Regions from separate parts of the Halotia branconii CENA392 genome, predicted to be linked through region 2. Evidence: predicted binding sites of a transcription regulator. Region 2 holds the regulator's gene; the other holds the start of a gene.
The links. The regulator NtcA, encoded in region 2, controls nitrogen genes in cyanobacteria. The targets are predictions, from matches to a motif close to TNTGTANNNNNNNNTACANA.
Positions count from the first base shown of each region.

Region 1: QI031_RS21665 (DUF2605 domain-containing protein) is a predicted target of NtcA. The motif match lies at 1,628-1,647, and genes of this name have one in related genera.

Region 1 covers NZ_CP124543.1:4,943,048-4,946,474, forward strand. The annotation lists gene QI031_RS21655 (amylo-alpha-1,6-glucosidase) at 1-447, shown strand, start outside; gene QI031_RS21660 (DUF2973 domain-containing protein) at 656-985, opposite strand; gene QI031_RS21665 (DUF2605 domain-containing protein) at 1,190-1,528, opposite strand; gene thrS (threonine--tRNA ligase) at 1,947-3,427, shown strand, end outside.
Region 2 covers NZ_CP124543.1:2,911,732-2,915,158, forward strand. The annotation lists gene fabI (enoyl-ACP reductase FabI) at 313-1,089, opposite strand; gene ntcA (global nitrogen regulator NtcA) at 1,600-2,271, shown strand; gene QI031_RS12730 (DUF3084 domain-containing protein) at 2,446-3,427, shown strand, end outside.

The DNA of each region.
Region 1 (3,427 bases), 2.0 Mb from region 2:
GGTTCAGTTTGGCCTCATGATAACTCTTTAGTTGCTATGGGATTGCGATCGCTAGGACTAGTCGATCAAGCTTTAGAACTTTTTCAAGGCTTGTTTGATATGACTATCCATCAACCTTATCAATGCCCCCCGGAACTTTTTTGCGGCTACGAACGTAATGGAGATAAAGCCCCTGTAAAATATCCAGTTGCTTGTACTCCCCAAGCTTGGGCTACTGGCAGTATATTTCAACTCCTGCAAATGATTGTTAACTTAGTGCCTGATGCTCAAAATAATTGTTTACGAATCATCGACCCCGCTTTGCCAGAGTCGATCAATCGTCTGTCATTACACAATTTACGAGTCGGCCCTACCATACTTGATCTAGAATTTGAGCGTTCTGGTAGCACTACGGCTTGTCGCGTTGCTAAAAAACGCGGCAATCTCCGAGTAGTGATTGAAGCTTAAAGATAAGTGGTTTTTCGCTCTCTACTTAATCGCGATTAATAAGCGGCATAATTCAACCATGCCGCATTTCTCACCCCTTTAACCTTTTAAAATGAGATATAGCAGTTCCTATTTACACGAGGTACATAATCCTAGTCCCTAGTCTCTGATTTCAAACAAATGTAGTTCAGCAGACCGATAAACGCTATAGACATTGACTTGATTCTATTTATGCTTCTTCTGAGTTTTCGCTTTTATGCCCTGGAGAAGCTTCATAAAGAGCGTCTAAGTGTTCGCGGGCATCATCAACATTGATGGAACGCATCACTAATAGTGGTTCCTTAATTAAGTTGCCCGCATTATCTAACAACTCTGGATGCGGTGCAAACTGTCTTTTAGATGCAAAATAACCAAAGTCACCCTGATTACCCATTTGCGAAGATCTGGCCGGATAAGGTCGCTCTCGATCAAAACTGAACATAATCAAATTGCGAATTAAATTAGCCACAGCTATGACCGCAAGAATAGTAAAAGCAAGAATGTAAAGTAGGTGTAACATCAAATTTTCCTCCAGGAGCAAGCAAATTTTAAAACCTTATACTGTAGCGTTTAGCTTCGCCGACTTTATGACTTGCAGCGAAGCTAAATATTTAATGCACTTTTATATGAAAGAGTTTTCAAAACCTTATTTAGATAACGGTAGCATAGGATACATTATTTATTCATAAAAATAATGTTAAGGATTTTGGACTATCAATGAGATTTATATACCGTCTTGCTTTTGCCAACCAGTTTGCTGAGAACGAAAGCGCATTGCTACATTCCAGCATTCTGTTACCAGTTGATGCCAGGGCATTAAAGTTGACATATCAATCCCGACTTGTCCCTCAGTCGCAGCAAACAGCATCTTTGCGGTGTTTAACTCTTCCTGCGCTTGCTTAACTCGCAATAGCAAGTCAGATTGGTCTTGTTCACTCATAAATGAAAGCCGTTCTGTTTCCAAAAAGTTACGCGATCGCGCAAACCAGTACTGAAAGTCATCTAACAACGGTTCTAAAATCGTTTTCAGCAGATCGGGCCCTGGTAAATTTGAGTCTCGCATAAATGAGAAGCATAATTCTAACTTCCTTACTAATATTAACGTAATTTACAATTCTTAATATTATTTTTTGCTCTCTCTGAAGAGATATTTTCTCAAAAATCTGTAATCCTTGTTACTAAAGTGTTCTTATATACCTGACAAAACTTAAATAAAAAATATACTTTAATTTAGGATTAAACAATACTTTATTGAAAGCGGCGGGAAACTCCATCTCTTCATGGGTGGTTAAATCAGTTATCAGTTAACAGTAATAACTGATTACTTCTTCTCTATGCCCCATGCCCCATGCCCGAAAAATTAATTCAACAGTTAAAATAGAAAGCCTACATAGTTGAATAAGTCTACACAACGCTCTGCCGTATTTGGGTAGATTTTTCCCAAGTTCAACTGATAAATTACTTTTGCAATCACTTCGCCAATGGTTCAGCAACCGATGTCGCCTAATCAAGATCCTCATCAGCCAGAACAACATGAAAAAATGTATTTACCGCGTACCAGCGAATCGGAGAAATTAAAAAAGATTCGTCATACAGCTTCCCATGTGATGGCTATGGCAGTGCAAAAGCTGTTTCCCAAGGCGCAAGTTACGATTGGTCCCTGGATTGAAAATGGATTTTATTATGACTTTGATAATCCAGAACCATTTAGCGATAAGGATCTAAAAGCCATCCAAAAAGAGATGGTTAAGATTATCAATCGCAAACTACCAGTTATTCCAGAACAAGTCAGTCGGGAAGAAGCCCAAAAACGGATTCAGAATATTAAAGAACCTTACAAATTAGAAATCTTAGCAGATATTAAAAAAGAACCAATCACGATTTACCACCTAGGAAACGAGTGGTGGGATTTGTGTGCTGGTCCTCACTTAGAAAATACTAGCGAATTAAACCCCAAGGCAATTGAATTAGAAAGTGTTGCTGGCGCTTATTGGCGTGGAGATGAAACCAAGGCGCAGCTGCAACGCATCTATGCTACTGCTTGGGAAACCCCAGAACAGCTTGCTGAATATAAGCGACGTAAAGAAGAAGCTCTGCGGCGAGACCATCGTAAACTGGGTAAGGAATTGGGATTGTTTGTATTTTCTGACCTAGTAGGACCAGGTTTACCTTTGTGGACACCCAAAGGTACTTTGTTGCGGAGTCTTTTAGAAGATTTCCTCAAGCAAGAACAGCTAAAACGGGGTTATTTACCTGTAGTAACGCCTCACATTGGCAGAGTAGATTTATTTAAAACCTCTGGGCATTGGCAGCAGTATAAAGAAGATATGTTTCCAATGATGGCAGAGGATGAGAAAGCAGTAGCTCATGAACAAGGCTTTGTCCTCAAGCCCATGAATTGCCCTTTCCACATCCAAATATATAAAAGTGAATTACGCTCTTATCGGGAACTACCAATGCGCCTAGCTGAATTTGGTACTGTTTACCGCTACGAACAGTCTGGAGAATTGGGTGGTTTAACGCGAGTGCGTGGTTTTACCGTGGATGATTCTCACTTGTTTGTCACCCCAGAACAATTAGACAACGAATTTATTAACGTTGTGGATTTGATTTTGTCGGTATTCAATAAATTGCAACTGAAAAACTTTAAAGCCAGACTGAGTTTTCGCGATCCCGCTAGCGATAAATATATTGGTTCTGATGAAGCTTGGGAAAAAGCCCAAGGTGCAATTCGGCGGGCAGTGGAACAGCTAGGGATGGAACATTTTGAAGGAATCGGGGAAGCCGCATTTTATGGGCCAAAACTCGACTTTATCTTTAGTGATGCCTTAGAGCGAGAATGGCAACTGGGAACTGTACAAGTAGATTACAACTTGCCAGAACGGTTTGAATTGGAATATGTGGCTGAAGATGGTTCGCGCCAACGTCCAGTAATGATTCACCGTGCGCCCTTTGGTTCTTT
Region 2 (3,427 bases):
GCATGGGGCATAAGAAAGAGGCAGAAGGGCAGGGTGCGGGGTGCAGAGGGGAATGAAGAAGAGGAATTGGGGCAGGGTGCGGGGTGCAGAGGAGATGAAGAGGAATTACCTCTTTCTCCCGAAGTTGCTCCACTTGGGGAGGCAGCCCTGTCTTGTTGTTCCAACAAAGAGGAGCCAGCGCGGTCATGGGGGTTTCCCCCAGGAGCGACTGGCGTTGGACTGCCGAACCCGGAGGGGGAGACCCCAAGACCGCACTTCTCTCCCTGTCTCCCTGCTCCCTGCTCCCTTGCCTCTTCCTCTGCCCAAATCGTATTACATTCCCATGATTTCATATCCTGCATCTACATACAGGACTTGTCCTGTAATGCCACTGGCTAAGTCACTAGCTAAGAAAGCAGCAGTATTGCCTACTTCTTGCTGAGTTACGGTGCGTCGTAGGGGTGATACTTCTTCTACATGATGAATCATATCCAAAATGCCGCCTACCGCTGAAGATGCCAAAGTCCGAATTGGGCCGGCAGAAATGGCATTCACCCGAATATTCTGTGACCCCAACTCAGCAGCTAAATAACGTACACTTGCTTCTAAACCTGCTTTAGCGACTCCCATAACATTGTAGTTAGGAACTGCTCTTACACCGCCCAAATAGGTTAGGGTGATGATGCTACCTCCCTGGGTCATCAACGGTTTAGCTGCACCACTTAACTGTACTAATGAGTAGGTGCTAATTTCTAAAGCGGTGTTGAAGCCAGAACGAGAGGTTTGGCTAAAACCTCCACTCAAATCATCTTTGCTAGCAAAGGCAAGACAGTGAATGAGAATATCTAGCTTGCCCCACTTATCTTGGATAGTTTCAAAGGTAGACTGAATTTGTTGATCATTTTGAACATTACAGGGAAGAAATAAGCTGGGGTTAAGAGGTTCAACTAATTCTGCAACTTTTTTCTCCATTTTGCCCTTGTCATCTGGCAGGTAGGTAATACCTAGATTTGCTCCTGCTTTGTGCAGTTGCTGAGCAATCCCCCAGGCGATTGACCGGTTATTGGCAATACCCGTAACCAAGGCGTTCTTTCCAGTTAGATTAAGCATAAAAATTGTCAATGCAAGCAATCACTAGGAGCATACTAGAATCTGATACCGACTTGCCATCAAAGATCACAATTGAGGCATCAAAAAAATCGAGAGGAACAAAGAGGAGGAGTAGAGAAAAAAAGTTGCTTCTTTATCTGTTTTTACTTTCTCATTTCCTAAATGCTATTTCTCAATTCAACTTGATATGAGCCAAGTTTATTTATGTTTTGCATATAATTTGCAAAAATAATTATTAGTAAGTGTGTTTTCTGCAAAAAAAATTCTAGATATTCCTTAAGATATCGTGAATTTTTCCACAAAAAACCTGATGACTACAACTGTGGAAGTACTTATAACAACTACTAGCTAAAAATATGAAAAATTATGTATCATTATGAACAAATAACTATCAAGTTTTGGGTTTGAGTATAGGAACGAACAGAAAGGTTGACGGTGCTTTATTAATTTTTCAGGTGTATTCTTAGGTAATCAGTTTTTGTTTTTCCGGCATTGGGTAGGGGAAGGGAGATGATCGTGACACAAGATAAAGCCCTAGCAAATGTTTTTCGTCAGATGGCGACCGGAGCGTTTCCGCCGGTTGTGGAAACTTTTGAACGCAACAAAACGATCTTTTTTCCTGGCGATCCTGCCGAACGAGTTTATTTCCTTCTCAAGGGTGCTGTTAAACTTTCCAGGGTGTACGAGGCAGGAGAAGAAATAACGGTAGCATTGCTGCGGGAAAATAGCGTTTTTGGTGTGTTGTCATTATTGACAGGAAACAAGTCAGATCGGTTTTACCATGCGGTGGCATTTACCCCTGTGGAATTACTATCGGCACCGATTGAACAGGTGGAGCAAGCACTCAAAGAAAATCCAGAATTATCGATGTTAATGCTGCGGGGTTTATCTTCGCGGATCTTACAAACAGAGATGATGATTGAAACTTTAGCTCACCGAGATATGGGATCGAGGCTAGTGAGTTTTCTATTAATTCTCTGCCGTGATTTTGGTGTACCTTGTGCTGATGGGATCACAATTGATCTGAAATTATCTCATCAGGCGATCGCTGAGGCCATTGGTTCAACTCGCGTTACCGTCACCAGATTACTGGGTGACTTACGAGAAAAAAAGATGATTTCTATCCACAAAAAGAAGATTACTGTGCATAAACCTGTTACCTTAAGTAGACAGTTCACTTAAAAGCAATTGGAATAATGGGAGTTGGTCTGTGTTGTGTTTTTAAAAGAAACCACCCAAATAGCTGGAATCAAACCTCAAATCTTGAGTAATTTCAGCTATTGCCAATCTCCCCCTCCTCCACAGATAATGATTGAAAGTAGTAGGCTGTATCTGGAAGCATTTCGGTAGCTGAAGATGACCACCGGGTACATCCTCATAGCAGCAATTTTAATTTTGGGAGGCGTAATTGCCACCGTTGGCGATCGCATTGGCACTAGAGTTGGCAAAGCGCGTCTCTCATTATTCAACCTCCGTCCTAAAAATACGGCTGTATTGGTAACTATTCTGACTGGTGGTTTAATTTCGGCATCAACTCTAGGGATTTTATTCGCTGCCGATGAAGGATTACGCAAGGGCGTATTTGAATTAGAAGATATTCAAAAAGACCTCAGAAACAAGCGGGAACAACTCAAAACTGCGGAAACCCAAAAAAGCCAAGTAGAAAGTGAGCTAAACCAGGCAAGGAAGGAAAAAACACAGGCACAGCAAGACTTACAAGTAATTAATAAGTCTTTACAAGCAGCTAACGCTAAACAACGGCAAACGCAAGCTCAACTCAACCGTACCATTAGTCAACAAGCCCAAACCCAAACTCAACTTCAACGAACTCAAAGCCAGTTGGGTAAAGTGGCAACTCAGTACCAACAAGCTATCACAGAACTGCAAAGTGTTGACGATCAAAGAAAAGCTCTACAGGCAGCAGTTGAACAATTAAAAACAGAACGTGAAAGACTTTACGCCGAAGCTAAAAAAGCGATTGATCAAGCCAAAACAGCTATTGAAAAACGCGATCGCGAACTTGCCAACCGAAAGGTAGCGATTGAATTACGCGATCAAAAAATTACTCAACTAGATCAACTGATTCAAAAACGTAATCAAGAAATTACTTCACGAGAGCAAGTGATTGCTAAACGTGAATCTCGCCTCAAAGAATTAGAAAGACAACAAGATTATTTAGAGCAAGAAGTAGCGAGGCTGGAAAAATATTACCAGTCATATCGAGATTTGCGTTTAGGTAAATTGGCGTTAGTTCGTGGTCAAGTTTTGGCCGCAGCTGTCATTCAAGTTAACCAAGCTGCTGCTGCTCGTCAGGCGGTGACACAACTTTTACAAGAAG